Regions from separate parts of the Arthrobacter sp. alpha11c genome, predicted to be linked through region 3. Evidence: predicted binding sites of a transcription regulator. Region 3 holds the regulator's gene; each other region holds the start of a gene.
The links. Region 3 encodes Rex, which represses fermentation and respiration genes when NADH is low (regulators of the CRP and FNR family bind a similar motif). Its sites were predicted from a motif close to CTTGTGAANNNNTTCACAAG; they were not measured.
Positions count from the first base shown of each region.

Region 1 (9,471 bases), 1.7 Mb from region 3:
AGACTTCCGAAGGGGCGGTCAGACTCATCACTTGCCCCTTGCGATCGCGTTGAGCGCACCGGCCAGACCTGGATGCGTGAAGCTGAAACCGGCATCGACTAACTTCCGGGGTTCGACCCACCGGCTCTTCAACACCAGTTCCGTCTGTGTCCGGATGAGGAGCGCTCCGGCTTCGAGCAGCCAAGCCGGCGTCGGGATGCCAAACGGGACACCCATACTTTGCCGAACCAGCGACATCAGTTCGCGGTTATCCACGGCATACGGCGTTGCTGCGTTTACTGGACCCGTGAGTGCAGGCTGGCCGTGGACAAACACCACGGCGCGGAACAGATCCTCCACATGGATCCAGCTGAACTTCTGCGTGCCCGGCCCCATATGCCCACCCAAACCAAGGCGGGCCAGATTCCGCAGGGGAGTCATCACGCCGCCGCCCGGACCGAGGACGATCGCAATGCGAAGCGGAACCTTTCGAGTGCCCGGAACATTGGCAGCAGCCAACTCGCCCTCCCACGCACGGGCCACGTCTACAGAGAACCCGCTGCCCAGCACGCCCGCTCCTTCAGATTGTGAGCGATCCTCCGCGTGCCGATAGATCGTGCCAGTGCTGGCGTTGATCCACGTCCCAGGCGGGTCGGAGCATCGAGCAACCGCACGGCCCAGCACACGAGTTGTCAAAACCCGGGAGTCCACGATCTCCTGGCGGTTCCGGTCGTTGTAGCGGCAATTCACGGATCGTCCGGCGAGGTTCACCAGCAGTTCGGCGCCGTTCAGCACCTTGGCGATGGCGCCGTCGTCGTTCCATAGAGCATCAGCTGAAGCATCCCGCCCGACCGTCCGAACCTGCCAACCCTCAGCAACAAAACGATGCTTGAAGTAGCTGCCAATGAAGCCGGTAGCGCCCGCAAGGACCACTGTGCGCGGCATCACGATCCTTCCTTCACGCTGCGGACGAGTCCCAGAACGTCGTCAAATACCTTGCTGACGCCGGGAATCTTCGCGAGCGACAACCCCCGCGCTACCAAGGGCGCGGCGCCGTCGATCAGTTTCCGCGTGCGCCGTTGGCCCTCGGATTTGTCGTAAACCCAGAAAAGTGCGACACCCATATATGCAAGCCACAGCAGCTCCGGTAGATCTTCGCGCAGTTTTTTGGCGACGGCGGGGGAGGAATCGTCGACGGCGGACCGGAAGATCGCCAGCGAAGCCTCGCGGGCGGCGGTGGACGCCTCGCCGAATGGGTTGACTGGCGACGTCGGCCGGATTGCGGTTGAGATGAAATCTGAGCCGAACTGGTGATAGGGCGCCATGACGTCGACGCCGGTGTGCAGTACGGCTTTCAGTCGACCTGCGAGATCGTGGACGTCCCTGAGGGCTCGTGCCGCAACCTCCGCATGCTCCTTCTGGACTTGGATGTACAGCTCCTGGACGAGTTCATCCTTGGAGGCGAAGTAGTAGTAGGCATTGCCGACGGAAACTCCCGCCTCCTGCGCGATGGCACGCATCGTGGTCTTCTCGAAGCCGATTTCGCGGAACATTTTGAGTGCGACGTCGGCTACAAGCTGCCGGGTCTGTTCGCTTTTTGCTGCCATGAACTACTCCTCGAACCAAGTTTTGAACGTGTTCAATAACGAGTATACCCCTGAATTTGAACACGTTCAGAAATGATCGCCGAAGAGTTGGTTGGATGTGAAAGAACATCCGCGGAAACGGGTCAGGTTGTGAGAGAACGTTGGTGGAAACGGGTCAGGATGTGAGAGAGCGTTGGTGGGTGGGACAATAAAGCTGGTGTTGGGCCGAGCCCCACCAACCACAGTGCTAATACAGCCGGGTGCCTGAACCAAAGGCGCCCGCGCGAACCACTACGAAATGGATGACCCATGCCCTCGCCTTCCGGCTCCAGCACCTTGAGCAAGCCTGCACCCCGCTTCGCCTCGATCGGATCCCCGTACTTTGGCATCATGCTCGCCATCATGGCCGTGGTGCTGATCCTGTCCAATATCGGCGCATCCAAGGGCGTCGTGCTTGGTCCGATCATCACTGATGGCGGATTCTTCCTGTTCCCGCTCGCCTACATTCTGGGCGACGTCATGAGTGAGGTTTACGGCTTCAGGGTGGCGCGCAAAGCCATCATTACCTCGTTTGCTCTCTCGGTCTTCGCTTCACTCTGCTACTGGGTGATCATCGTGCTGCCCGGGTTCACGGATGAGTACGGAACCGCCAAGCAAGCGGCTATCGAAGGCGCACTCGGCCCCGTCCCGCAGATCGTGCTCGCTTCACTTCTGGCCTTCCTCGCCGGCCAGACCATCAACTCGTGGATCCTGGTGAAAATGAAGGAGCGCACGGGCGAGAAGACCTTGTGGGCGCGGCTCATGGGGTCATCCGTTGTGGGCGAATTCGTGGACACCCTGATCTTCTGCAGCATCGCGGCCTCGGTCATTGGCATCACCGACTTCGGAATGTTCGCCAACTACGTCCTGGTGGGCTTCGTCTACAAGACCGCCGTGGAGTTCCTGTTCGTCCCGATCACTGTGCTGGTGGTTGGCTACATCAAGAAGCGCGAACCGAGCTACGGGCCAGTCGCGGCCTAAGCCCTACGCCCATCGAAACGGTGCGCGCCACCCAGAGCTACGAGTAGTACCGGCCCAGCGTCTCCGCCTTGAACTCGAAGAAATCCCCGGACTCGATGGCCAACCGTGCATCGTCCACCATCTTCACCACGAAGCGCTCGTTGTGGATGGAGATCAGCGTTGCCGAGAGCATTTCCTTGGCCTTGTACAGGTGGTGGATGTACGCGCGCGAATAGTTTCCACAGGTGTAGCAGTCGCAGCCATCCTGCAGCGGTCCGAAATCGGCCTTATAGCGGGCACCGGACAGGTTGAACCGACCGGACGGGGTATAGAACGCGGAGTTCCGTGCCACGCGGGTGGGTGAGACGCAGTCGAACGTGTCGGCCCCGTTCTCGATTGCCGTGAAGATGTCGTCCGGCTCGGAAATGCCCAGCAGGTGCCGCGGCTTGTTTTCAGGAAGTTCCTCATTGCACCACCGCACGATGGTGCCCAGGTTCTCCTTTTCCAAAGCACCGCCGATCCCGTACCCGTCAAAAGGCATGGCTCCAAGGTCCTGACATGCCTTTCGGCGCAGATCCTCGTACTGCGCGCCCTGGATCACCCCGAACAGCGCCTGGTACGGCTTCCCCACCCGGGCGGAAGTCAAACGGGCATGCTCTTCCAAGCACCTCAAAGCCCAGAGCCGGGTCCGCTCCAGCGATTCCTCTTGGTAGGCCCGGGAGTTCTGCAACGTGGTCAGCTCGTCAAAGGCGAACATGATGTCAGCGCCGATCTGATGCTGGACCTGCATGGAAATCTCGGGGGAGAAGCGGTGCCTGTCCCCGTTGAGGTGCGACTTGAACCACACACCGTCGTCATCAATGTGCGCCAGCCGTTCCTTGCCGGGCGCCACCGCGTCATCGGGGCCGGAGGTGTCCACATTCTTCATGTCGATGACCTTCTTGAACCCCGAGCCCAGGCTCATCACCTGGAATCCTCCGGAATCCGTAAACGTCGGTCCGGACCAATTCATGAAAGCACCCAGCCCGCCGGCGGCGTCGAGGATCTCAGGGCCCGGCTGCAGGTACAGGTGGTAGGCGTTGGCCAGCACTGCCTGCGCGCCGAGCCCTGCAATGGACTCGGGCAGCACGGCCTTGACTGTTGCTTTGGTTCCGACGGCGATGAATGCGGGCGTCTGGATGGTTCCGTGCGGCGTGGTAATGGTTCCGGTCCGGCCCAGGAAAGTGCCGCCATTGGCATCGATCAAGGCGTCCGACGGCGAACACGTTTCAGTCAGGCGCTGGCCCACCGTAAAGGAGAACCCGGTTTGCCGTGAAGAAAGACCCGGCAAGGCAGTGGACGGAGGAGACGAGGGCAGGAAAGCGGAAGCTGGCACGCTACCAAGTGTGCCAGCTTTACCCCGGGTAACCTGCGGAACCCGTCCTAGGAGCTGTAGTTCTCAGCCTTCCAGTTATCCCAGGAGGACCTGATATCCGCCAAGGTGTGAGCCCCCAAATCGTAGGTGGAGGCAATCACCATGGAACCGCCGTCGGGCCTTTTCTCGGGGATCGGCAGTTGCTCGGCCACGATCAGCAGCCCATCGCCGTGCTCTGCGTAGCTGTGCACGGTGAGGCCCACTTGGTGCCGGCTCTTGAACCAGACTTTGCCGGAAATCTCCTCACCAGTGGAAAGTGTGAGCGAATACTCGTCGCCGACGGGCGGAAGATCGCCCAGCCCCAATTTCTCGATAGCCGGACCACCGCTGCCTGGAAGGGACACGAAGTGGGTTCGCCGTTGACCATGTGGGTGTCTTTCAAGGGCGAAACGGAGTTGTTGCAGGAACGTAAGCCAGCCCTGGGTGATGTCCTCGTCCCATTCCGCCCACTCGGAGTCGTGGTCCAGCGCGGCGCGGGTGACTTTGACTTCGGTGCCGCCGGAAACAGGGTGGAGCTCGAACTCATCACCGGCGTGGACAGTAAGTTTGGTGTGATCGGGATTTTCCACCACATCCGGGTGGAAGTAGATCTGTTTGATTTCATCGGTGAGGTCATCGGCTTCCCATCCGTGCCATTGAGCCACCAAAGCGGGTTCGCGCAGCATTGTCCAAACCTGCTGCGCGTCGGCATTAATCACAACGCTCAGATTGTTCGTCATGGCCCCGAATCTACCGCCCTTCGCGTCCGTAATACAGGTCTTGAAGTTTAGAAGTGCCGGGACTAGGCGGATGAATCAGGGCACCGCTCCTTCAGGCCCGCACAGCATCCAATTCGATGCCGATGCGCCGGCCCAGCTCCTCTTCTCCGAGTGTCTCGGATCCACCGTGGGCCCGCAGGAACAGCAACGACTCCAGGCGGAGGAACCGCCATTCGCGCTCGGCTTCATGATTGCCGTTATCGATCGCGCGGAAGATTTCCTTGTCGTACAGGTTCGGTTCGTTCAGGGCGCGTTGGCGGACCTTCGCGGCGATTCGGGCCTTGAAGGGGTCCGTCTCCTCCGACTCGTGGGCGCGCAGCAATTTCTCGTACACGGCCGCGCGTTCAGTTTGTCCGCCCTCCCGGCAGATGAAGCTGGACAGCGCCAGGGCGCGTTCGATCGACGCCCAGCGATCGGGGTTGCCGTCAAAGGGCAGCACGTTCAGGAGATCAGCCACGGCCAAGGCGTTGTCCGGATCCCGCAGCACGATGCAGAGATCGAACGCCAGATTGCTGAGGTCCCGGAGGCAGCTGCCCGATTTGGTGTTGATGCCCTTCGCCAGCCTTTCGGCGAGCACCTGAACGCCGTTCTTGCCCTTGTGATTTGCGACGGCGGCCCGCACCACTGCTTCAGGCGTTCCGGCCGGCTCGGGGATCAGCGCGAGTTCTTCGGGGGCCGGCGTGGAGACCGCGGGTGGCGTTTCCGGCCTTGGGGGAACGACGACGGCGGAACCCGCCGCTGCTCCGGCTTCGTCTTCCATCGAGGTGCTGGAGTCCGCATCGGCTTCAGAATCAGCAAGGCCGACTGCGGCGGATTCGGGCGCGGCCAAACCGGACGCTCCATCACCCACCGGCACACTGGAGCCCGCAGCGATCCGCACGGTGCCGCCGTCGACCGTTGTCACCAGCAGCAGCGCGGTAACGCCATAATCGTCCTTTTCCACCTCCACGGCGGCAATTTCCTCGGCAGGCCCGTCTCCGGGCAGGAACACAAGGTCTCCGGGTTGCAGGTCCCCAGCCTGCTTTTCGCGGTATTGCTGTGAGGCTGGGCTGTGAGTCATCGGAAGTCCTTTGGTTCTCTTGCGGTCCGCCGTCCAGTCTACAAACTCCAGCCGCCGCAGGACGCGGGACCCGCTAGAGGACGCTGCCGAACTAAAAGGACGATGCCGAACTAGAGGACTATGCCCGAGAAAGCCAGCGCCTGACGCACGAGGTTGCCGCGGCCGCCCTCGAACTCCTGCTGAACGTCGTCACTCAGGACTTCCTGCGGCGTCATCCACGTGAGTTCCAGGGCGTCCTGGCGCGGTTCGCATTCGCCGGTGACGGGGATGATGAAGACCAGCGACACCGCGTGTTGGCGGTCGTCGGTGAATCCTGTCTGAGACGGCGCAGGGAAGTATTCGGCCACGGTGAAGGGAACGGGGCTGATGGGCAGCTGCGGGAATGCAAGGGGGCCGAGGTCCTTTTCCATGTGCCGCAGAAGGGCTGCGCGGATGGTTTCACGGTAAAGGACGCGGCCGGAGACGAGGTAGCGAACCATGTTGCCGTCGGCGTCGCCCTGCAGGAGGGAACCGACTTCATTGACGTACCCGAGCGGATCCAGGCGGACGGGGACTGCCTCCACGTAGACCATGGGAAGGCGGCCGCGGGCTTCGAAGAGGTCTTCGTCGGAAAGCCAGCCTGGATACGGGTCGGGTGTACGTACGCTCATGGTTAAGTTCTACCGCATCCCCAGCCGAAGTTCCGTGGCAGCACCCCCGGAGCACTGCGCATTAAGCTGCTGGCTATGTTTGGGGCCGCCCGGCCGGCGTCTGTTCCGCAGGTGTCCGTTCCACCACGACCGACGCCGGCGCCGAGCCGCCCACCGCATCCGGGTTTGCGACGTACAGAACACCCTCGCTGATCCGCGCCTCAACCCCGGCCCCGGTGAGCCTGTGCAGCAGTGGTTCCAGATCGCCGTCGTACTCAAAAGCCAGATCGCCGGACTCCGCAGCCGCACCGTGGATTACGCGCAGGATCCCGCCGTTTTTGGTGGTGAACGTCGCCGATTCGTCATCCGAGGTCCGGGGCCGGGCACCGATGTTGCGGAGCTCCTGCGCGGAATCGTCGACGCCGGGACTCAGCCAGGTGGCAACCACCGCAAGAGCCGGGTCGGCTTCGTTGGACGTCGCCCAAGTTCCGTCCCCGGCGCGCCGGGCGGGGTCGGCCAGGAAGGTGAAGCCATCCCGGGCCGTGATCTGTACGGTCGGGCCGTGCGAGGCCTCGGTGAGCACCGCGATGGTCCCGTCTTCCTGCGTGCGCCGGGCAAACTCTGCCAACACCCCAACCTCGACGCCGAAGGCAGTGGTGCCGTCTTGGGGCGAGCCGTCCACTGCTGCTCCATGCTGTACGCGATGTAGCGCCAGCCGACCTGAGCCGGCGTCGAACTCGAACCAGTCGTCATCCTTGACTGTGTTGACCAGGCCCAGCGCTTCCAGCAGCTCGGCCCATTGTTTCGGGCGGGAGGTGTAGTGGATGGGGCGGGCTCGCAACATGGGTCCTCCTGGGCTGGCTTCGCTGGCACTCCGGCTTCTGTCCTCCACACTATGCCGTCCGGTTTGCCGCAGAATGAATCCATGCCCATTGAGCTGGAAGAATTGATCGTCAAGGACGCGGCCGAATGGCGCGCATGGCTCAAGGCGCACGCTGCCGACAGCCCGGGTGTGTGGTTGGTCCTGCATAAAAAGGGCGGGAACGTCACGGAGTTGGACTACGATGGCGCGCTGGACGAGGCGCTCTGTTTCGGCTGGATCGACGGCCAATCCAAAAGCCGCGACGCCGAAAGCTACTTCCAGCGCATGACACCGAGGGGCCGCCGCAGCATCTGGTCAGCACGAAACGTTGGGCACATCGCCCGGCTGGATCAGGAAGGAAAGATGACCGCAGCGGGATGGGCCGCCGTCGACGCCGCCAAAGCCGATGGGCGCTGGGAAGCTGCCTACGCCGGTCCCGCGGATTCAGTGGTTCCCGATGATCTCGCTGCCGCCATCGCCGCTGTTCCCGAGGCGCAGGCCATGTTCGACGTCCTGACGTCCCAAAACCGTTTCGCCCTCATTCACCGGACCAACCTGGTCAAAAGGGCAGACACCCGGGAGCGGAAGATCGCTGGGTTCGTGGAGATGCTTGCCCGGCACGAGGCACCGTATCCGCAGAAGAAGCGCCCGGCTTCGGAGCCCAGGCAGTCAGAGCCCAAGTAGCGTCAGGGCCTAAGTGGCCCCAGGGCCCACGTAATCAGCCTTCGGGCGCGAACGCCACGCCTTCACCCACGACGCGAAGGCAGAGCTCCGTGCCGGGCTTGGTGATGGATGCGTTCCAGTGCCGGATGGTGATGATCTCTCCTCCGCCGGGATAGCGGTGGCCATTTCCGGATAGGACGCCGTCAGCCGCGGTATAAGCGCCGAGCCTTATTCGGACGGTCGTTTCCGGACCGAAGTAGTCCGTGTCCACAACCACGCCCCGGATGGGGCCGTCGGGCGCGATGCGTATCTGCTCCGGGCGGAGCATGAGCTGAACTTTGCCCTGTGCTGGTGGCCGGCGGACGGGAATCCCGCCGAGTGAACACGTGGCCAGGGACCCTTCCATCCACGCATCCAGGATCACGGCGTCGCCGAGGAATTCGGCCGTGGCACGGTCTGCTGGGCGCGTGTAGACCACAAAGGGGTTGCCAATCTGGGCCAGTTTTCCCCCGCGCATGATGGCCACTTGGTCGGCAAAGGAAAGGGCTTCGGCTTGGTCGTGCGTTACGAGGATGGTTGTGACGCCTGCAGCGTTGAGCACCTTGGCCACAGCCCGGCGCGTAGCTACGCGGAGCCCGGCGTCCAGTGCCGAGAACGGCTCATCCAGCAACATGAGCTCCGGTTCGCGGGCCAGGGCACGTGCCAGGGCAACGCGCTGTTGCTGCCCGCCGGACAACTGGTGCGGACGCCGCTTCGCCATGGAGCTGTCCAGGGACACCATTTCGAGCAGTTCCTGGACGCGGGAAGCAACGGCCCGGCGGCCGCCGTCGAGCTTTCCGGAATCCAGCCCAAAAGCGACGTTCTGTCCCACGGTCAGGTGCGGGAAGAGAGCCCCATCCTGGGCGACGTATCCCACCTGCCGTTTGTGCGCAGGGAACCACACTCCATTGCCCGCAACTGTTGAGCCGTTCAGGGAAATAGTCCCGGTGTCTGGATGCTCGAAGCCTGCGATCAAGCGAAGCAGCGTGGTTTTGCCGGAGCCGGAAGGACCAACAATGGCGGTGGTTCCGCCCTTGGCCACGGAAAGATTGACTCCCTTCAGCACAGCCTGGGAACCGAAATTCTTTGTGACCTCAGCGATGTCCAAGTGCGTGTTGGTGGTGGGCACAATGGATGGCGCCACGCGCGGTGACGGGAGCCTGGGTGGAGATTGTTCGGTCACTGTCCGGCCACTTTCTTGGACTGTTGGAAAAGAAGGTAGGTCATCGGGGCGGAAAGCACGATCATCAACAGCGCATACGGTGCGGCGCCTGTGTAGTCGATCTCGCTGCTCTTGCTCCAGAACTCTGTTGCCAGGGTGCGGGTTCCATTGGGCGAGAGAAGGAGGGTTGCCGTGAGTTCGTTGACGATGGCCAGGAAGACGAGTGCGGCACCACCTGCCGCAGCCGGCGCCGTTAGCCGCAGGGTCACACGGAAGAAGGACACCATCGGAGCTTTGCCAAGGGATTGAGCGGCTTCATC
Region 1 covers NZ_CP196747.1:2,877,616-2,887,086, reverse strand. Annotated here, with positions in the region: gene ACTAQJ_RS13065 (hypothetical protein) at 1-28, opposite strand, end outside; gene ACTAQJ_RS13060 (TIGR01777 family oxidoreductase) at 28-927, opposite strand; gene ACTAQJ_RS13055 (TetR/AcrR family transcriptional regulator) at 924-1,586, opposite strand; gene ACTAQJ_RS13050 (queuosine precursor transporter) at 1,875-2,585, shown strand; gene tgt (tRNA guanosine(34) transglycosylase Tgt) at 2,623-3,939, opposite strand; gene ACTAQJ_RS13040 (SRPBCC family protein) at 3,987-4,697, opposite strand; gene ACTAQJ_RS13035 (DUF6707 family protein) at 4,789-5,796, opposite strand; gene ACTAQJ_RS13030 (NUDIX hydrolase family protein) at 5,907-6,446, opposite strand; gene ACTAQJ_RS13025 (hypothetical protein) at 6,520-7,269, opposite strand; gene ACTAQJ_RS13020 (YdeI/OmpD-associated family protein) at 7,351-7,971, shown strand; gene ACTAQJ_RS13015 (ABC transporter ATP-binding protein) at 8,006-9,172, opposite strand; gene ACTAQJ_RS13010 (ABC transporter permease) at 9,169-9,471, opposite strand, start outside.
Region 1: ACTAQJ_RS13050 (queuosine precursor transporter) is a predicted target of Rex. The motif match lies at 1,640-1,659, and genes of this name have one in related genera.

Region 2 (9,471 bases), 980 kb from region 3:
CAGCCTTCAAGGAAGGCGCCGCAATCCACACTAAGAAGGTCCCCGTCCTGAAGGACGTAGCCATTTGGAATTCCATGCACCACCGCGTCATTGACACTGGCACAAATCACCCCGGGAAACGGGACGGCTGCCCATCGCGGGTGGTAATCCAAGAAGGCCGGTTTGGCTCCCGCGCCTTCAATAACGTACGCGGCAACCTCATCCAATTCCTTGAGGGAAACACCGACGTCCGCATGTTCCTTGACCGCTGCCAACGCCTTGGCCACCACGCTGCCGGCCTCGCGCATCACCGAGATCTGATCTGGTGTCTTCAGCATGGACATGGGATTCCTCCGTTTTTGCTGGGCGGGATCATTCGCTGTTGAGGATCATCGTGGGCCCGCTGGCCATTGGTTCCACTCTACGTGGGGCAGGTGGCTGCATGAGGTGGAGAACAAAGGGGAGTTCCCGGTTGAATAATTCCGAGGACGGCCGGTCATAGAGTTGGGGCATGGAGAACAAGGACTTGCTTGAGGCCATCCGGTCAACGCTTCGCTCCGCCGGGGACGCCGAGCGTGCCCGGGGAGCCCAGGCGTATATGAAGTCGGACATGCCCTCCTGGGGGATCCGGGTTCCTGAGGTGCGCAGGATCGCCAAGGCCGCAGCCAAGCAGTTTCCCATCTCTTCACCGGTCAGCCTTCGCGAGGCCGTTCTTGATTTGTGGCGGAATGCCCAGGCGCGCGAAGATCGATATGCAGCCATTGAATTGACGGGCCTGCCGATGGTCAAGGAAGACCTTGCCATGCTGCCGGTTTATGAGGAAATAATTCGCACTGGCGCCTGGTGGGACCTCGTCGACGGAGTGGCCCACCGTCTCTGCGCACTCCTGCTTGCCCACAGGTCCACCATGACGCCTCTTTTGCTCCAATGGTCCACGGACCAGGACATGTGGATCCGAAGGGCGTCCATCACTGCGCAATTGGCAGCCAAGGGCCTGACGGACCCGGGACTGCTGGCGGCTGTTATCAAACCCAACCTTGCCGACAAGGAGTTCTTCATCCGGAAGGCCATCGGATGGGCCTTGCGGGAGTACAGCAAGACAAACCCTGAGTGGGTCAGGGCATTCGCCGCAGAGAATGCTCCAGCCCTCAGCCCGCTCTCCACACGCGAAGCAATTCGGCTTCTTTCATCACATTAAGCATCCCGCCATGAGAGGTCAGAAGATTCAGGGAATCCTCAGATGATCGGGCGCAGGCCTGGCTCGTCGCGCTTACGGAAGAGGCTCTTCGTCTTCGGATCCACGAAGATCAAGTAGACGGCAAACAGGAGCGCGATGATGGCTGCCGCGTTCCGCGCCAGCGTCAGGGCAAGGCCAAGGTCCTCGCTCTGAAGATAGGGGAACACATCCAGTTGGTCTGAGATGGCGTAGACCATGAAGAACGACACCACGAAGTAGACCGCCTTCACCTGCCAGTCATTGCGTATGCCGGTCACAGCAAACAACGGAATAAGCCACACGACGTACCACGACTGGATCATCGGGGCCAGCAGGACGATCGCCGCAAAGGCCAGGGTGAGCCGGCGCATCAGGCGGTCGTGTTCTCCCCGGAAGACCTGCCAGGCAATGGCTCCCACCATCAGCACTTTGCCGGCGTCGTAAACCCACTTGGCCATGCCCCAGCCGTCAAGTCCAAAGACGTTGAAGATCGACGCGACAACCAGGCCAATCAGGCCGATGGGTGCGTACCAAATCCAGACGCTCCCAGGGGCAGACAGACCCTTCACCCACCCAAACCCAAATCCGTTGACCAGGCTCATCGCGTACAGGAGGCCAAAAGTCAGGGCGGCTGTCAGGAACCAGAAAAGGATCTTGCGCGGCCATGACGCACCCTTGCCCGCCCAGAGCAAGCCAATAAAGGGCAGGAAGACCACCGTAATTGGCTTGACCGAAATGGAGAGTGTCACCAGCACCAGGCCCAGGACCACCCGGCGGGTGGCGCAGTAGTACAGGCCTGCCAAGGCCAGCCCAATCATGAGGGCGTCGTTATGGACACTGGCAATGAAGTTGGTGAGAAAGAGGGGGTTGGCGGCTGTCAACCATAGTGCACGGTGCGGATTGACGCCGTGGAGTTCTGCCAGCTTGGGTACGTAGATGATGCAAAGTATGACGCCGGCAACTGCCACCAGCCTGAACAGCATGATGCAAGCCTCAGGTTGGACATTGGTTACCCAAACAACAAATTGTTCGATCCAAAGGAAGAGCTGACCGTAGGGAACGGGAGCTTCCGTCCACATCTTGTCGGCACCCAATTGGAAGTAGTTCGGGAGGGCTGAAATCCCGTTCTCGTAGGGATTCATTCCCTCAACCATGAGTCTGCCTTGCCCGATGTAGGCGTAGACGTCCCTGCTGAACAGCGGGACAGTGAACATCATGGGCAGTCCCCAGGCCACCACAGCCTGCAAGGTGGCCTTGCGGGCTTGGAGTCCCCAGACCCGGACACGTTGCCCCAGGCGCAGCCAGGCCCGGACAAGCAGCATGCCACCAACAGCCAGCAGGACGATGGACAGCGCGACGCCCACACCTTCGGTACGCATCCAGATGAAAAGCGGAAGCCGGCGAAGTTCAGACACTGGCGCGAGCCAGCCCACGCCCAGCGAGCCGAAGACAAGGAACATCGAACCAATGAAACCGGCGATCAGCGGGGACCTGGCGTTATCCACTTCGCTGGCAGCAGCATCCGCAGGCGGCGCTTCTTTCCCTGCCTTCTGGGCGGCGGGTACAGGCACCGTCATGTGGTCTTCATCCAATCGTTTGCCCGTTGCGTTCCGGGACAGAAATCTGAATCTCTGGGGGCTGTCCACGACAGGAAGAAAGGACACTGCCGTGCTCAAAAATCCTACCATCGGAGCACTTGGAACCGCCTGAACGATAGGCTAGGCGCGTGCCTATTACTAATGAACGCATCGTCTGGATTGACTGCGAAATGACCGGCTTGGACCTCAAGAACGACGCCCTGATCGAGGTTGCGGCGCTCGTGACGGACTCCGAGCTCAACATCCTGGGCGATGGCGTGGACGTCGTCATCAAGCCCGACGACGCCGCTATGGAGCAGATGAACGACTTCGTTCGCGACATGCACACCCGCTCTAAACTCCTTGACGAACTCCCCCACGGCAAGACGATGGCCGAGGCTGAGGCGCAGGTGCTTGAGTACATCGAGAAGTGGGTTCCGGACCCCCGGAAGGCCCCGTTGGGAGGCAACTCGGTGGGCACGGACAGGATGTTCCTGGCCAGGGACATGCCGAACATTGTGGAGCACCTCCACTATCGCGTCATCGATGTCAGTACCATCAAGGAACTCTCGCGCCGCTGGTTCCCGCGGGCCTACTTCCAGTCGCCGGCCAAGCATGGCGGACACCGCGCACTGGGAGACATCAAGGATTCCATCGACGAGCTCCGCTACTACAGGCAGGCCGTTTTTGTCCCAGCGCCGGGACCCGACACTGCCACGGCCCAACGCATCTCCAAGGACATCACGGCCACTGCTGAGACTCTGGGTTCAACAGAAACTATGTGATCTGCGCCATTTTTGAAGGTTTTTTCGTCGAAACCGGCAAAAGTGGACTTTTCACCCCAAAACAACAGGTAAGCTATTTGTCGTTGCCTTCACGGAATGCCGGTCATCCGGACAAACCGAAAAAGGCACATGGTGGGCGTAGCTCAGTTGGCAGAGCGCCTGGTTGTGGTCCAGGAGGTCGCGGGTTCAACCCCCGTCGCTCACCCCGCCGAGATTGGCTCAAAAGCCGGTTTCCACAAAGGCCGCACCGGTTATCCGGTGCGGCCTTTGTTTTGTTTTGGCCCGCATGCAGTCCCATGGGTTGCTTCCGGAACACAGCGATCGACTAAGGAAGAGCTGACATGACCGTCCTGCCAGTGACCATTTGGGGCGAACCCGTTTTGCACCGTCGGGCAAGTGAAGTCGAAGTATTCGATGACGATCTCCGAAAACTCATCGCGGACATGTTCGAAACCAATGAAGCCGCGAACGGAGTGGGCCTCGCCGCACCCCAGGTGGGAGTCGGGAAGCGCATCTTTGTGTATAAGTACGCCAACGACGACGACGCGCCTGAGCAAGGCGTTCTGGTCAATCCCGTCTTGACCCTCTCAAAGATCTCCGGAGCCCTCCCGGACCCGGAAGAGCACATAGAGGGCTGCCTGTCCTTTCCCGGAGAGCACTACCCTCTACAGCGCGCCGAGTGGGCCCGTGTCCAGGGCTTTGACGGTGACGGAAACCCTGTCGACTTCGAAGCTACGGGCTGGTTCGCTCGAGTCATGCAACATGAGTACGACCATTTGGACGGCAAGCTTTACGTCAACCGCCTTGTGGACCGATATGCCAGGAAGGCAATGAAGCAGGCCAAGAAGAACGGTTGGGGCGTTCCCGGATTGACATGGATGCCTGGCGTCGACCCTGATCCTTTCGGACACTGATTCGATGAGCCAAGCACGCCATGCAGAATTGTTTCAGCTCCTGGATATTAACGGCGAGGACGCCATGGAATGCGCCGCGCTCTTGGACAGAAACCCCAGCGGCCACGTCTTGGACGCATTGGAACTGCTGCAGCAACGGCTTGGCACTTTTCCAGCCGACAGTATCTCTCCCGACCAGCTTTCGCCCGACGCAGCTTCTCCCAACCAGATTTCTCCCGGCCGGCACCGCGAGACCGTCTGGATCGAAGCACTGCTCCGCTTCGCACCCAGAGTCCACGCATACCATCTGGAGTTGGGAATCAGCGTGGATGTGTCAGCAGCCACGCTGGCGGACGTGGGGCTCCAGCTTCGCATCAACCGACGCGTTCATGGACATTTCGGGCTGGACACCTGGAGTTGGCTGACGTTACATATGGCAGGAAATCTGTTCCGGCTCGGCCGGTTGCAGTTCCATTTGATCCGGAGCGGGCACAACGACGGGCCAGGGAGCAGCGTGGCATACGCATCCGCTTGGGTCCTGGGGGTCCACATTCCCGAGGACGGCGGCCTTTCCCCCGCGCTGGTAGATGCCAGCTTTGACGAGGCACGCTCGTTCTTTCCCCGCTATTTCCCGGACAAGCCTGCCACTGTGGCCACGTGCGAGTCCTGGATGCTGGATCCGTACTTGGTTGAAAGGCTTCCAAACAGCAACATCGCGTCCTTCGCCGGCCGTTTCACGCTGGATCGGTGCACCGACGCCCCCACTGATGCCGTGTACTTCACGTTTAGGCAGCGGGGGCTGGAGAACCTGGACAAACTACCCCGGGAAACTTCGCTCCAGCGCATAGTCCTTGAGAGAATCGCCGACGGCGGTACCTGGCAACTGGGACACGGTCACCTGACGCTGTAAATGGTCTGCTGATCCGGGCAAGAAGAGAGGACGCGCATCATGGCGTCCTTCTCCGCCTGCGTAACCCAGAGGTTGTAGGCTGCCTTGACGGAGATCTGCCGTGCTACGTAGTGACACCGGAAGTTCTTGTTCGGCGGGAGCCAGGTGGCGGCGTCGCCTGCGCCCTTCTTCACATTCTCGGGCCCATCAGCCGCAATCAGGTTCAAGGGATCATTTGCCAGCCTTTGACGCTGCTGCACCGTTAATTGCTTGGCACCCTTCTGCCATGCGTCGGCCAAGGCGACAATGTGGTCAATCTGAACATCAGCGCTGGTGTCCTGGCCCCGACGGAAGGTCACGTGGGCGCCCGTGTAGGGTTCGTGAAACTCTCCAGTGGCAACCTTGCATGAGGAACCACTGGTGAACTCCACTGACGACAGGTCCCTGCGCAGGATGTCGTTCCTGGTATCGCATCCGTTTCGGTCCGCATCCAGCCAGGCCTGACCGAAAGCGGTTCGCTCATAGTCTTCCTGGGATGCCCGTCCCTTAACTTCCAGCTGTCCCAGTGCCGCGCTTGCCTTCTCCGCGGGAACGGCCTCGATGCCGGTGATGGGTTTCATCCAAGCCGGATTGAATACCGGCGCATCACTGGGACCGGAGACCCATGGCTCGGCCGCGTTGAACTGGCCGGTGGTGAAGAACCAGGACAGTCCTGCCACGAGGGTGGCGGCCACTAATCCTAGAATGGCCCAGGCTTGGCGGGATCGTCTGCGCGCGCGTTTGTAGGCAGACCAGGTGATACTCAAGGGGCTCCGTCCAGTCGGGGTGGGTGGTGTCCTTCGAGCGTAGGACACGCCACCGACAGTCAGAGCCGATATCCACAGTGTGTAGGAGAAGTCACACTGCAGTAACGGGGAACTTCCCCGGGTTACTGCTCACGCATAACGCGTTGGAGGTCTTCAGCAGCCACCTCCAGCAGCGTACGCAATTGCTGGACGCGTTCGTCGCTGACGTCCCCCGCGGCGTTTGCTGCCATGGCCTGGTCCAGCAGTTTCTGCGCCTGCTTGTGGTTGGCCCGTGCTACATCCAGCGCGTGTTCCAGCGTTGTCTCGTGTTCCAAAGTCGATTCATTTTCCATGAACCCATTTTGGTCAGGTTTCCCGGCTGATACCAGTAACACAGCCGGGAAACCCGTGAATACTTCCCGGCTTAGGCGTTGGCTGCCTCAAGGACTGCAATAGGCGCCACGATGTCGCGGGCGGGGAAGGACGGTGGGTTGACGCCGGCCATTTCCTCCATGACACGGACCACCTGGCAGGAGTAACCGAATTCGTTGTCGTACCAAACGTAGAGCACGAGGTTCTTGTCGTTGGAAATAGTGGCCAGACCGTCAACGATGCCTGCGCGGCGGGAACCAACGAAGTCGGTGGAGACAACGTCCGGCGAGTCGATGTAGTCGATCTGCTTGCGCAACGGCGAGTGCAGCGACATTTCGCGGAGGTAGTCGTTGACCTCATCGCGTGTGGTGCCGTTGGCAAGGTTGAGGTTCAGGATCGCCATGGACACATCCGGGGTAGGTACGCGGATGGCGTTACCGGTGAGCTTGCCCTGAAGTTCCGGAAGCGCCTTGGCAACAGCCTTGGCTGCACCTGTCTCCGTGATAACCATGTTCAGGGCTGCCGAACGGCCGCGGCGGTCTCCCTTGTGGAAGTTGTCGATCAGGTTTTGGTCGTTCGTGAACGAGTGCACCGTTTCAACATGGCCGTGGATGATACCGAATTTGTCGTTGATGGCCTTCAGTACCGGAGTAATGGCGTTGGTTGTGCATGATGCAGCCGTGACGATCTTGTCGTCATCGGAGATGTCGGACTGGTTGATTCCGTGGACGATGTTCTTCAGATCGCCCTTGCCCGGAGCCGTCAGCAGGACGCGCGAAACGCCCTTGCTCTGCAGGTGCTGGGACAGGCCCTCCGCATCGCGCCAACGTCCGGTGTTGTCCACTACCAGGGCATCCTTGATGCCGTAGGCGGTGTAGTCCACGGTGGCGGGGTTGTCGGAGTAGATGACCTGGACCTGAACGCCGTTGGCGGTGATGGTGTTGGCTTCTTCGTCCACGCGGATGGTTCCTTCAAAGGAACCGTGTACGGAGTCGCGGCGCAGGAGGCTGGCACGCTTGACGAGGTCGTTCTCGGCGCCCTTGCGGACAACGATGGCACGCAGCCGCAGGCCATGCCCGCCACCGGCCTTTTCAATCAGGATGCGGGCAAGGAGGCGGCCGATGCGGCCAAAGCCGTACAGCACGACGTCGGTGCTGGTGCGGTCATCAGCGCCACGCTTTCCGACGATTTCGGCGAGCTCTGCCCGCAGGAACTCATCCAAGGAGGTGCCGTGGCCCTCGACGCGGAACTTCTCCGTGAGACGGGCAATGTCGATTGCAGCCGCACCGAGTTCCAGCTCAGCAAGAGCGTTCAACAGGGGTGCGGTTTCTTCGAGCAGCAGCTCGGTGTTGCTCATCCGGCGCGCAAAGCGGTGGGCCTTCAGGATGTTCATGGTCGACTTGTTAATCAGGCTCCGGCCGTGGATGCTCGTGACCACGTTGTTTTCCCGGTACAACCGGCCGATCACCGGAATCATGGCCTCGGCGAGAGCCTCCCGGCCCATCCACTTATCAAGACAAGAATCTGACGTCTGGCTCACAGAACTACCTTCCTTGGGTCAACCACATACGTCCTCGTATGCAGATGGCGGCCGCCCGGAGTAATCCTGCGGCACGGGCACTGGCCGGGCTTCGGTCCACCCACAGCGCCTTGAACGATTGCAAAGAAAAGACCGCCGGCTGCGAACGCAGTCCCGGCGGCAGAACATCTACGTTCATAACAAGTCTAAGGCGGAAGGGCGCCCTCTTGGGTGCCGGGGGGCGTGAAATCACTCACATGGCAGTCACAATGGACGTCATATGCCCGGGACCTCAGTGGCAAGTGTGGATGGGTTGACCGATACGCCGGGTTCTGTCATCCCTTGCCGTTGCCGGCAAAGGAGTGGCGGCCATCCATCTACGAACGCCGTTGCCGACGCCCTCCAGCAGCCTACCCGGACACTCGGGCGAGCAGCCCTCAAACGTGTCCTGTCTGGCCTTGCTCCGGGTGGGGTTTACCTAGCCTCCCCGGTCACCCAGGGAGCTGGTGGTCTCTTACACCACCGTTTCACCCTTACCTGCCGCGTGCTGATGCAAGCACCACCACGCGTAGGCGGTCTGTTTTCTGTGGCACTGGCCTGCGGGTTACCCCGAGTGGGCGTTACCCACCACCCTGCTCTGCGGAGCCCGGACGTTCCTCGAGCCACTTCCGTGACGCGCGACCGCCTGGTCAACCCATCCGCCGTACAGTCTACCGGCGTCGAGGGTTGCCTCGGTCCCCGGTAATATCGTCTGGTGCTGATTCTGCTGCCGCCTTCCGAAGGCAAGACCCCCGCCGTCAAAGGTCCCGCCGTCGAATGGGAGTCACTCAGCTTTCCGGAGCTTAACCCGTACCGCGCCAAGGTCCTGGAATCGTTGGGCACCGTCAGCGCGCACGAGGACGCCCTGGCATTGCTTGGCGTAGGCGCCTCGCTGAAGGACGACGTCGAACGTAATACCCGGCTGCACGCAGAACCGGCGGCTCCGGCCCACCAGGTGTACTCCGGAGTCCTGTATGACGCGCTCGGCTTCAATTCCATGACGCCGGCCCAACGACGCAAGGCAACCGAATCGATTCTGGTGGTTTCGGCACTGTGGGGTGCCATCGGTTTTGGTGACCATGTGCCGGCTTACCGGCTGTCCATGGGAACGGCACTGCCCGACGTCGGACGCCTCGCGTCCTTCTGGAAGCCGAACCTGAATGCTGCCCTCGCCAAACGGGCTGAAGGAGAATTGCTGGTTGATTGCCGTTCCAGCACGTATGCAGCGGCGTGGGCGCCCCCAGCAGCGCAGACCGTCACAGTGAATGTTTTCAACGAGGCAAACGGCAAACGCACGGTGGTCAGCCACTTCGCCAAACACACGCGGGGTGAGTTTGCCAGGCATCTGGTGAGCAGGCGCGGGAAGGCGCCCGCATCACCTGATCAACTGCTAAAAGCGGCCAAGGAGATCTGGCGG
Region 2 covers NZ_CP196747.1:439,598-449,068, reverse strand. Annotated here, with positions in the region: gene map (type I methionyl aminopeptidase) at 1-323, opposite strand, end outside; gene ACTAQJ_RS02060 (DNA alkylation repair protein) at 491-1,177, shown strand; gene mptB (polyprenol phosphomannose-dependent alpha 1,6 mannosyltransferase MptB) at 1,216-2,772, opposite strand; gene orn (oligoribonuclease) at 2,964-3,557, shown strand; tRNA gene ACTAQJ_RS02045 (tRNA-His) at 3,690-3,762, shown strand; gene def (peptide deformylase) at 3,899-4,471, shown strand; gene ACTAQJ_RS02035 (acyltransferase domain-containing protein) at 4,476-5,360, shown strand; gene ACTAQJ_RS02030 (HNH endonuclease family protein) at 5,345-6,145, opposite strand; gene ACTAQJ_RS02025 (hypothetical protein) at 6,268-6,477, opposite strand; gene ACTAQJ_RS02020 (glyceraldehyde-3-phosphate dehydrogenase) at 6,549-8,000, opposite strand; RNA gene rnpB (RNase P RNA component class A) at 8,321-8,712, opposite strand; gene ACTAQJ_RS02010 (YaaA family protein) at 8,770-9,471, shown strand, end outside.
Region 2: ACTAQJ_RS02020 (glyceraldehyde-3-phosphate dehydrogenase) is a predicted target of Rex. The motif match lies at 8,256-8,275, and genes of this name have one in related genera.

Region 3 (9,471 bases):
GGCGGCGGCTACTTCGGGATCCGTCAGATGGCCCCTTTGCGGGCGGCGTACCGGAACCTCTCCATCACTTCGCTGTAGCCCTTTTCCAGATCTGACGTCCCGTGACGGACGACACAACCTTATGACGTAGGATGTCCTCATGCCTCTCTTTGACTTGCCCCTTGAGCAGCTCCGTAGCTACACCTCCAGCGCAGTTCCGCCCGCTGATTTTGACGCTTTCTGGGAGCGCACCATCGCCGAGGCGCGGACCTTGCCGCTGAATGCTGTGTTCGAGCCCATGGACAACTACCTCAGCGTCATCGACACGTTCGACGTCACATACTCCGGCTTCGGTGGAGACCGCATCAAGGGCTGGCTCCACATTCCTTCTCACCTTGAACCAGGGCAGCAACTTCCCGTTGTCGTTGAGTACATCGGCTACTCCGGGGGACGCGGACTGGTCAACCAGAACACCCGGTGGGCGCAGGCTGGATACGCCCACTTCATCATGGACACCCGCGGCCAGGGCTACGGGGGCGTATCCGGTGACACCCCGGATCCGCATCCATCAGCCGGCGGCATCAACTATGCAGGCCTGATGACCCGGGGAGCTTACCATCAGGACGACTACTACTTCCGCCGGGTCTACGTGGACGCCTTCCGTGCGGTAGAAGCGGCGCAGAGCCATCCCGCCGTCGACCCTTCCAAAGTGGTGCTTGCCGGAATCAGCCAGGGAGGTGGCATTACGGTGGCGGCCGCCGGGCTGGTGGCCGGAAGGCTCGACGGCGTGATCGCCGCGCTGCCCGACGTCCCGTTCCTGCAGGACTTTCCTCGTGCAATCGACATCGCGCCTCGCGGGCCCTACCCGGAAATTGCCGGCTTCCTGGGGCGGCACCGCGACAAGTATGAGCCCATGCTTGCCGTGCTGAACTACTTTGATGGCGTTCATCTCGGCCGGGCAGCCGCAGTGCCGACACTCTTCTCAGCGGCCCAAATGGACGACATTTGCCCGCCCTCAACGGTGTTTGCAAGCTTCAACAGCTACGGTCTTTCGGGAGGGGCGCCCGCCAAGGACATCGAGGTATACCGCTTCAACAACCACGAGGGCGGCCAGGAGCACCACTGGATCAAACAGCTCCAGTTCCTCCGCAAACTTTTGTCATCATGACGGACCCAATTTGCCCGGTTTGACGAACCGCGGTTATGGTGTGGCTATGACTAAGCGTTGGTATGCGTATTTTTCGTTGGCTCTGGAGGGGCCCGCGTCTAACTGACACGCATCCAACTTTCCTTCAGAGCCAGCAGGGCAGAGATCATTCTCTGCCCTTCGCCATATCCGGCGGGTTCTGAAAAGGGGCCCGCTCCGCATCCGGAACAGGACCCAGAAATGACCAGCATCGCCGCAGAATCCACCGAGACACTCCACAACGAGGCACTCCCCGCTGCCGGGAAAGCTTCCCAGCCCGCCACCTCCAACCTGCGCGTGGCCCGCTTCGAACCGCTTCCGGCCCCTCAGGACCTCATCGCCGAGTTGCCGCTGGATGCCCGCTCAGCTGCCGTCGTCGACCGTGGCCGAGATGAAGTCCGGGCCATCATGGACGGCGTGGACGACCGCTTGCTGGTAATCGTCGGGCCTTGCTCCATCCACGATCCCAAGGCCGGTCTGGAATACGCGCGTCGGCTGGTCAGCCAGGCGGAGAAGCACAAGGAAGACCTGCTGATCGTCATGCGTACGTACTTCGAGAAGCCCCGCACCACAGTCGGCTGGAAGGGACTCATCAACGATCCCCACCTGGACGGCAGCCACGATATTGCTGCCGGACTGCGGGCAGCCCGCGGCTTCCTCAAGCAGGTCACCGCGCTGGGACTGCCCACGGCCACCGAATTCCTCGAGCCCATCAGCCCCCAGTACATGGCGGACCTCGTCTCCTGGGGTGCAATCGGCGCCCGCACCACCGAAAGCCAGATCCACCGCCAGCTCGCCTCCGGTCTGTCCATGCCCATCGGCTTCAAGAACGGAACCGACGGCGACCTCCAGGTGGCCATCGATGCCTGCGGCGCTTCTGCTGCTGAACAAGCCTTCCTCGGAATCGACGACGACGGCCGCGCGGCTCTCGTGGCCACTTCAGGCAACCCGGACACCCACGTGATCCTGCGCGGCGGACGCAAGGGCCCCAACTACTCGCAGGAAGACGTTGCCGCTGCCTCCTCCAAGCTCGCCGCCAAGGGACTGAACCCACGCCTGATCGTGGACGCCAGCCACGCCAACAGCGGCAAGAGCCATCACCGCCAGGCTGAAGTTGCCTTGGAAATCGGCGCCCAGCTCGAAGCAGGCGAGACCTCGCCGATCGCCGGCGTCATGCTGGAGAGCTTCCTCGTGGGAGGGGCGCAGAATCTGGATGTGGCCAAGCAGCTCGCGGGGGAGCAGGAACTCGTTTACGGCCAGAGCGTTACGGATGCCTGCATGGAATGGGACGTCACCGCTTCGGTGCTGGAACAGCTTGCTTCGTCTGCACGGAAGTGCCGGCTGGTTTCGGGGGAGTAGCCGGGGAGTAGAGTCCCACTTACGGGAAATGCTTTCACATTGGTCACTTCAGCCTCTAGAGTATCTAGCACATGGTTGTTTGATGGCTCAGCATCGGCACACCGTTCTACTGGGGGTGTCCTGTCCAGCTGAGAGCAAAGGAATATGGGAAATGTCCGCGGAGACTAACTTCTCGAATGCGCGTTTCATGACTGTGGCTGAAGTAGCCGATGTCCTGCGCGTTTCCAAAATGACTGTGTATCGCCTGGTCCACTCAGGGGAAATGCCTGCCGTCAGGTTTGGCCGTTCCTTCCGGGTGCCCGAAGAAGCCGTGGCCCAGTACCTCAAGGGTGCTGTGGTCGACGGACAATCGGAGACCGCCTGAGGGCGCCGGGTCTGTCCCGCGGACCGTGGTCACGGGGTGCCCCTTTGAAGCGGTACTCTGTTAAAGGAACGTTTTACGTCAATGTAAGAATCTGTCAGTTGTACTGTCTGCTGCTAGTCCGCGGATCCGTTCCAACAGACAGGACCTTCATCTAGTTTGTAAGGAACTTTCGTGGGTTCAGTTATTAAGAAGCGCCGCAAGCGTATGGCCAAGAAGAAGCACCGCAAGCTGCTTCGCAAGACTCGCCACCAGCGCCGCAATAAGAAGTAGAGATACTTCACCAAGCGTGAATGCCCGTTGCCTTCCAAGGCGGCGGGCATTTTTGCACTCTCACATCGTGGCGCTTCTTGCCGGATGTTCTTTCACATCCTGCGGGGTGCGGCCGGACGTTCTCTCACGTCCTGTGAACTGGTCCCCGTTTGTTGGACTGGCTAATTGGGATTCTAGGCTGCGAGGGTCTGGGCCCGGTATTGGACCGGGCTTAGGCCCTTGAGTTTGGTGGAGATTCTTTCGTTGTTGTACCAGGTGATGTATTCGTGCAGTGCTGGTGCCAGGGCTTCGGTGCTGAGGAACCGGACGTGGTGGAAGAGTTCTTCCTTGAGGTGTCCGAAGAAGTTTTCCATGACGGCGTTGTCGTAGCAGTTGCCCCTGCGGGACATTGACTGGGTGGCGCCGGCATCGTTGAGCAGGACCCGCCAGGAGTGGTGCTGGTATTGGAAGCCTTGGTCCGAATGCACCAGCGGGTGCTGTCCCGGTTCCAGGCAGGCGATGGCCTGGCGCAGTGAGCTGTTGGCAAGTTCCAGCTTCGGTGAACTGCCAACGGAATAAGAGATGATCTGCCGGTCAAAAAGATCCATGACCGGTGAAAGGTAGAGCTTGTGGTCCCCGACGCGGAACTCGGTGACGTCGGTGACCCACTTCTGGTTCGGAGCATCGGCGTCAAACTTCCGGTTCAGCAGGTTCGGTGCAATCACGCCCTGTTCGCCTTGGTAAGAGTTATAGCGTTTCCGCCGCCGGACCTTGCAGCGCAGGTGTAACGCGCGCATCAGCTTCAGCACGGTCTTCTTCGCGACCACCCACCCCTTCTTCATCAGCTCGGTATGGATGCGCCGGTGGCCGTAGCGGCCATGGTTGGCCGTGAAAACCTCCGTGATGGCGCTCTTGAGTGTTTCCTTCGGGTCCGGGGACTCGAGCCGGGCCTGGTGATAGAAGAACGTCGAGCGGGCCAGACCCGCGGCCTGCAGCAGAACCGGGAGCCGGTAATCAGCCTTGAGAGCGATGAGGGCTTGAACCTTCACCGTTGTTCCTGAGCCCTCAAGGCACGCAATTTTCCCAAGTAGGCCACCTGTGCCCGCAACAGTTCGTTTTCCCGACGCAACTGCTCAAGCTCCGAAGCCTCCCCGGCCCGCGGCCCGGCTGCCGACTTCGCGGAGGGCACGACCCCCGCATTCCGGGAAGCCGGGGTCCCGGACTTCACTGGCCTGCCGTTGCGTTTGGGCCGCAACCCGTCCTCGCCCTCCAAACGATAATCCCTGACCCATTTCTGGAGCTGTTGCCGCGAAGACAGGCCCGCTTCAACCGCCAGATCCTGCCCGGTTTCGCCCGCAAGGAAGCGCTGCACCAACGCCAGTTTGACCTCGAAAGAGTATGACTTCGGTGCCCTGCTCACCAGCACTCCTCGACCATGGATCCTCCACAACCCATACAACGACCTCACCGCCACAACAGGGGCACCCAGGAACCGGGCCGTCGTCCGATACCCCAGACCCCTTTCAAAACACGCTACAGCCGACACCCGCTGCACCACAGACAATGAACTACGCGAACTCATAAAACTGCTCCCCTCAAACGGAACTGCGATTCACAGTCCAACTTCAGGGGAGCAGTTCACTGCGGCGTGCGGCCGGACGTTCTCTCACATCGTGCGGCGTGCGGCCGGACGTTCTCTCACATCCTGCGGCGCTTCTGGCCGCATGCTCTCTCACATCGTGTTCCGGGCAAACCCGGATGCAACCGATGGATCCATCCATGCAGTCCGTAGCGCCCTTTTGATCTGCCGAACGGCGTTGCCAAAGTTGTCCGCAAGGTCATCTCTTCCGAAGACAAGGACAGTCCAACCGGCTGCTCTAAACGCCTTATCCCTGCGACGATCGCTATGCATCTGCTCCTCCTCAAGGTGGTGGCCGCCGTCGTACTGAATCGCGAGGCGGCGGCTCTTGAAACCCAAATCCGCTGAAGGCGAGAAGGGATCGTTCGCGCGGAGCATCACCTGGAGCTGAGGTTCCGGCAAGTTGGCGTCAAGCATAGCCAGACGAAGCAAAGTTTCTGGAGCCGAGTCGGCCCCGACGCGCATAAGATCCAGAGCTTCCCGTGCCCGGACTACGCCTTGGCGGTTTTTGTGCCGTTCGACCATGCTCCGGAGCTCTTGGGCAGTAGCGAACGGTGCGTCGCGCCCCTCAAAGTCGGGCCGTGGAATGCGAATCAACTGATCTGCCACGCACACGAGGTCATGAAGTGGGAGACGACGCGCCAAATCCAGCCATGTTCGGGCTCGAGTGCTTATCCAAATCCCTTGGACTTGCTCAATCTCTCCGTCGAAGAGCGTTTCGGTATGCCCGATGATGCCTTTGCGCCGGACCGACGGCAGACGTCGCGGTTTGCTCAAGTGCAATTCATTTGAATCCGATAGCCAGGCTGGCAAGACAAAACCATGGAGCCTGGCGGCAGTTGTATGGGAGATCCACGCGCCAGGGCTGGCTGAGGAGAGGGAACGGGCGGCAGACGAAAGGTCGAAATCCCACTCACTTGGCCGGTACAGGCCACGGCTAACGGGAACGATGTTGCTGCTGCGCCAAATGACCGACGGATCGATGCCGGCAGCTTTGGCCTCGTTCAGGCTGAAGGGCTCCAAGACCGGGCTTGATTGGTTGAGTAGCGAATTCTGCATACCCGCATTGTTCCTTGGAAGCCGCTAAGCGTGCAGAAGTTATCCACAGGTAGGTCAGGGTCGCAAGAGGATGTGGGAGAGGAACGGTGGAAACGCGTGGGGATGTGGGAGAGGAACGGTGGAAACGCGTGGGGATGTGAGAAAGGAACGGCTAGCGGGGGCCGCGGAACTTTGAGAATCCACGCCACAGCCCGTAGATGGCACCGCCCACAGTTGCCGCCTTCAGCCCCAGGGTTGCTGCACGGCGTCCGGATCGGAAATCGTACACGGGCCAGTTGTTGTCGCGGGCATGCCGGCGCAGCTTGGAGTCGGGGTTGATCACCACGGGGTGACCCACCATAGTGAGCAGCGGGATGTCATTGGCGGAGTCGCTGTAAGCCCAGCAGTGGTCCAAGTCCAAGCCTTCTTGGTCAGCTATGAGTTGGACGGCGATGGCCTTAGCCGGCCCGTGCAGGATGTCACCCACAAGCTTGCCGGTATACATTCCGTCATGGACCTCGCCCACGGTTCCCAGCGCGCCCGTCAGGCCAAGCCTTGTGGAAATGACAGTGGCAACCTCAATTGGGGTAGCGGTCACCAGCCAGACCCTCCGGCCTACACGGAGGTGTTGCTCGGCGAGCGCCTTGGTTCCGGGCCAGATCCGGGACTCGATCATTTCGTCATAAACTTCTTCGCCCAGGGCTTTGATATCGTCCACGGTGATTCCGGCGGCCAACGTCAGGGCCGAGTCCCGCACGGCATGGACGTCGTCCATGTCTCTCGCCCCGCATCACAAACTTGAACTGCTTCCACGCGAAGCCTGCCGCCTGGGACAGAGTGAAAGCCTTGCGTTCGTACATCTTCCGGGCCACATGGAAGAGGCTGGCGCCCTTCATCAAAGTGTTGTCGACGTCGAAGAAAGCGGCTTCGCCGGTGTGCTGCGGCACCTTGGCGTCGGCGACCACAGCGGCGTTCTTCTCGTCGGGCATGCCTTGAGTCTAGTCAATCGCCGGGGCCCGGCGTTGAGGGCGCACGGTGGGGCTGCCCCGTGGGATGTGCAAGAGCATCGGTGGAAAGCGGTCAGGATGTGAGAGAGCGTTGGGGGGAAAGTGCGGTGGATGTGAGAGAGGGGTGGGGCGGTTACCGTTGTGTCATGGCTATTCCCGACGTCGTTCTCCTCACCAAAGCTGACTGCCACCTGTGCACGGAGGCGCGTGCCGCCGTCGAACGCGTTACCTCGGCACTGGGCGTCCAGTGGACCGAGCAGGCAATCGACGGTAACGCGGAACTGCAGGAGCGTTACGCGGAGGAAATTCCCGTGGTGCTGGTGGATGGGGTCCAGCGCGATTTTTGGAAGATCGACGAGCAGCGCTTGGCCCGTACTTTGAAAAGAGTCCTTGAAGGCTAAGGATCAGGGGACTTTGTTACCCGGAAGTACCGGCTTTTGTTGAGTCCGGCCAAGGGCCATAGAGTGGAACAACAAGCGACGCAATGGAGAAAACCGTGACTGCGCTGGAACCGTCCCCGGGGGCAACAAGCGGGGACCACGAACCTGCCGCCAAGCAGATCCCGCCCGCGGCTGTGGCCCGGATGACTCTCTATTTGCGCGCGCTCAACTCGCTCCTGGCAGAAGGCGTGGAACGTGTGTCATCGGACGCGTTGGCCGAGGCTTCAGGCGTCAGTTCCTCCACGCTTCGCAAGGACCTCTCCTACGTCGGCTCGTACGGGACCCGCGGGGTGGGATATGAAGTCCAATACTTGAGCCGTCACATTGCCGCAGCCCTTGGCCTGACGCACGACTGGAAGGTCGCAATCGTCGGTGCCGGTAACCTCGGCAAGGCGCTGGCGCGGTACGGCGGCTTCGAGTCCCGGGGCTTCGACGTCGTGGCTATTTTCGACGCAGACCCCATGGTGATCGGCAACGAGGTGGGTTGGTTGCGGGTCAGCGATTCAGCAGAACTTGAACGTGTCTTGGAGCGCACCCACACCAACATGGTGGTGCTGGCTTTGCCGGCCACCGTGGCGCAGGCAGTCTGTGATCGCGTCATCGCTGCCGGAATCCGGAGCATCCTGAGTTTTGCTCCGGTTCTCCTGCAGGTTCCGCCGCACGTGAACCTCCGCAAGGTGGACATGGCCACCGAGCTGCAGATCCTGGCGTACCACGCACAACGGGCGCAAACACCGGGTCAGGCTGTCTAGCCTTACCGGGTCCGCGCCCGCTGACGTTACTACAAGAAGCTTGTTGGCTTAGCGGCCGTAAGGGTTCTGGTAAGGGTTACCGAAAGGCTGCGGCTTGCGGAAGTACGGAGCCGACGCCGGCAGGTACAGCAGGACGATTGCGGCAACTCCCAGCAGGATCACCAAGAGCTGCAGGATGCCGTACGTGGCACCGAACTGGAACAGTCCGGCGAGGCCAAGGACAGAGATCGCCGCGAAGACGGTGCCCAGGATCCTGGCCCAGTTCTTGCCCTTGCGGACCGGGAATGCAACCAATGCGTAGAGGCCCAGGGACACGATGGCCCCAATGATCGCGGCAACGACAATACCGCCACGCATGCCTTCCAGGGAGCCTTCCGGGAATTCAGTGCCCTGCTGTGCAGCCTGCTGGATCATCGAGTTGATGAAGGCATCCGAACCGGTGGTGGCCAGGATCAGCGAGCTGATGGCGGACAGGATGCCCGCTGCGATGATCATCCAGAAGGAGATGTTGACCAGCTGCGGAACTGTGGTGGGACCTGGCTGCTGGCTGGGCCAGTTGGTGTCCTGGCCATATTGCGGAGCCTGCTGACCGTAGGGAGATGGCTGCTGGCCGTACGGCGACTGCTGACCAAATTGGGGAGCCTGCTGACCATACTGTGGCGTCTGCTGACCGTACTGCGGGGTTTGCTGGCCATACTGGGGAGCCGGGGGCTGACCATATTGGGGTGCAGCCGGGGACTGCTGACCGTACTGTGGAGCGCTCGGCTGCTGACCATATTGGGGAGTCTGCTGACCATACTGCGGTGTCTGCTGGCCGTACTGGGGCGTGGATGGCTGGCCCGGCTGCTCAGGCTTGTTGGCGTCGCCCTTGTTGGCATCGCCGGTGTTGGCGTCGCCCGGATTGGCGTCCCCCGCGTTGGACGGCGGGTATGGAGGGTTGCTCATGGCATTCCTTTGCTTGTTCGACTGCTGGTACGGCTGCCGGGATCAGCAAAAAGACCCTGCCCCCAGCCTGGTTCTGCTTCCACCGTACCTCCGGGGTCCGGTGCTGCGGATGATCACACGCAGGAATTTCCTGCTTGGCGATGAAATCATCACGATGGCGTACGCCTTCATGATGAAGGCCGTGGTGGTCCGATGGACCACCACGGCCTCGTGCACCTGTCAGGGCGGCTTGGATGAGAGCCCGACGGCGATACTTCAGTCGGGTTAGACGGCGCCCTTTACTGCTTTGAACCACAGCTGCGAGTTCGGCAACCACATCAGCACAACGGCCACTGCGCTGACCAGGAAACCAAACCAGTTGCCACCCAGGCCCGCCCCGGGTCCGCCGGCGTTGATGGAGCCAAAGATGGCGAGCAACAGCGAAACCGCGGCGAGGACAGTGAGGGCAAGGCGTGCCCATTCCTTGCCTTCCTTCATCTTCATGGCGAGGACTATCTGGGCGGCTGCAACAGC
Region 3 covers NZ_CP196747.1:4,577,430-4,586,900, forward strand. Annotated here, with positions in the region: gene ACTAQJ_RS21320 (DUF1961 family protein) at 1-78, shown strand, start outside; gene ACTAQJ_RS21325 (acetylxylan esterase) at 140-1,147, shown strand; gene ACTAQJ_RS21330 (3-deoxy-7-phosphoheptulonate synthase) at 1,367-2,524, shown strand; gene ACTAQJ_RS21335 (helix-turn-helix domain-containing protein) at 2,676-2,888, shown strand; gene ACTAQJ_RS21340 (30S ribosomal protein bS22) at 3,060-3,158, shown strand; gene ACTAQJ_RS21345 (IS3 family transposase) at 3,332-4,186, opposite strand; gene ACTAQJ_RS21350 (helix-turn-helix domain-containing protein) at 4,183-4,557, opposite strand; gene ACTAQJ_RS21355 (DUF559 domain-containing protein) at 4,870-5,835, opposite strand; partial or broken gene ACTAQJ_RS21360 (HAD family hydrolase) at 5,987-6,803, opposite strand; gene ACTAQJ_RS21365 (glutaredoxin family protein) at 6,968-7,222, shown strand; gene ACTAQJ_RS21370 (redox-sensing transcriptional repressor Rex) at 7,306-8,013, shown strand; gene ACTAQJ_RS21375 (hypothetical protein) at 8,062-8,958, opposite strand; gene ACTAQJ_RS21380 (hypothetical protein) at 8,957-9,226, shown strand; gene ACTAQJ_RS21385 (hypothetical protein) at 9,223-9,471, opposite strand, start outside.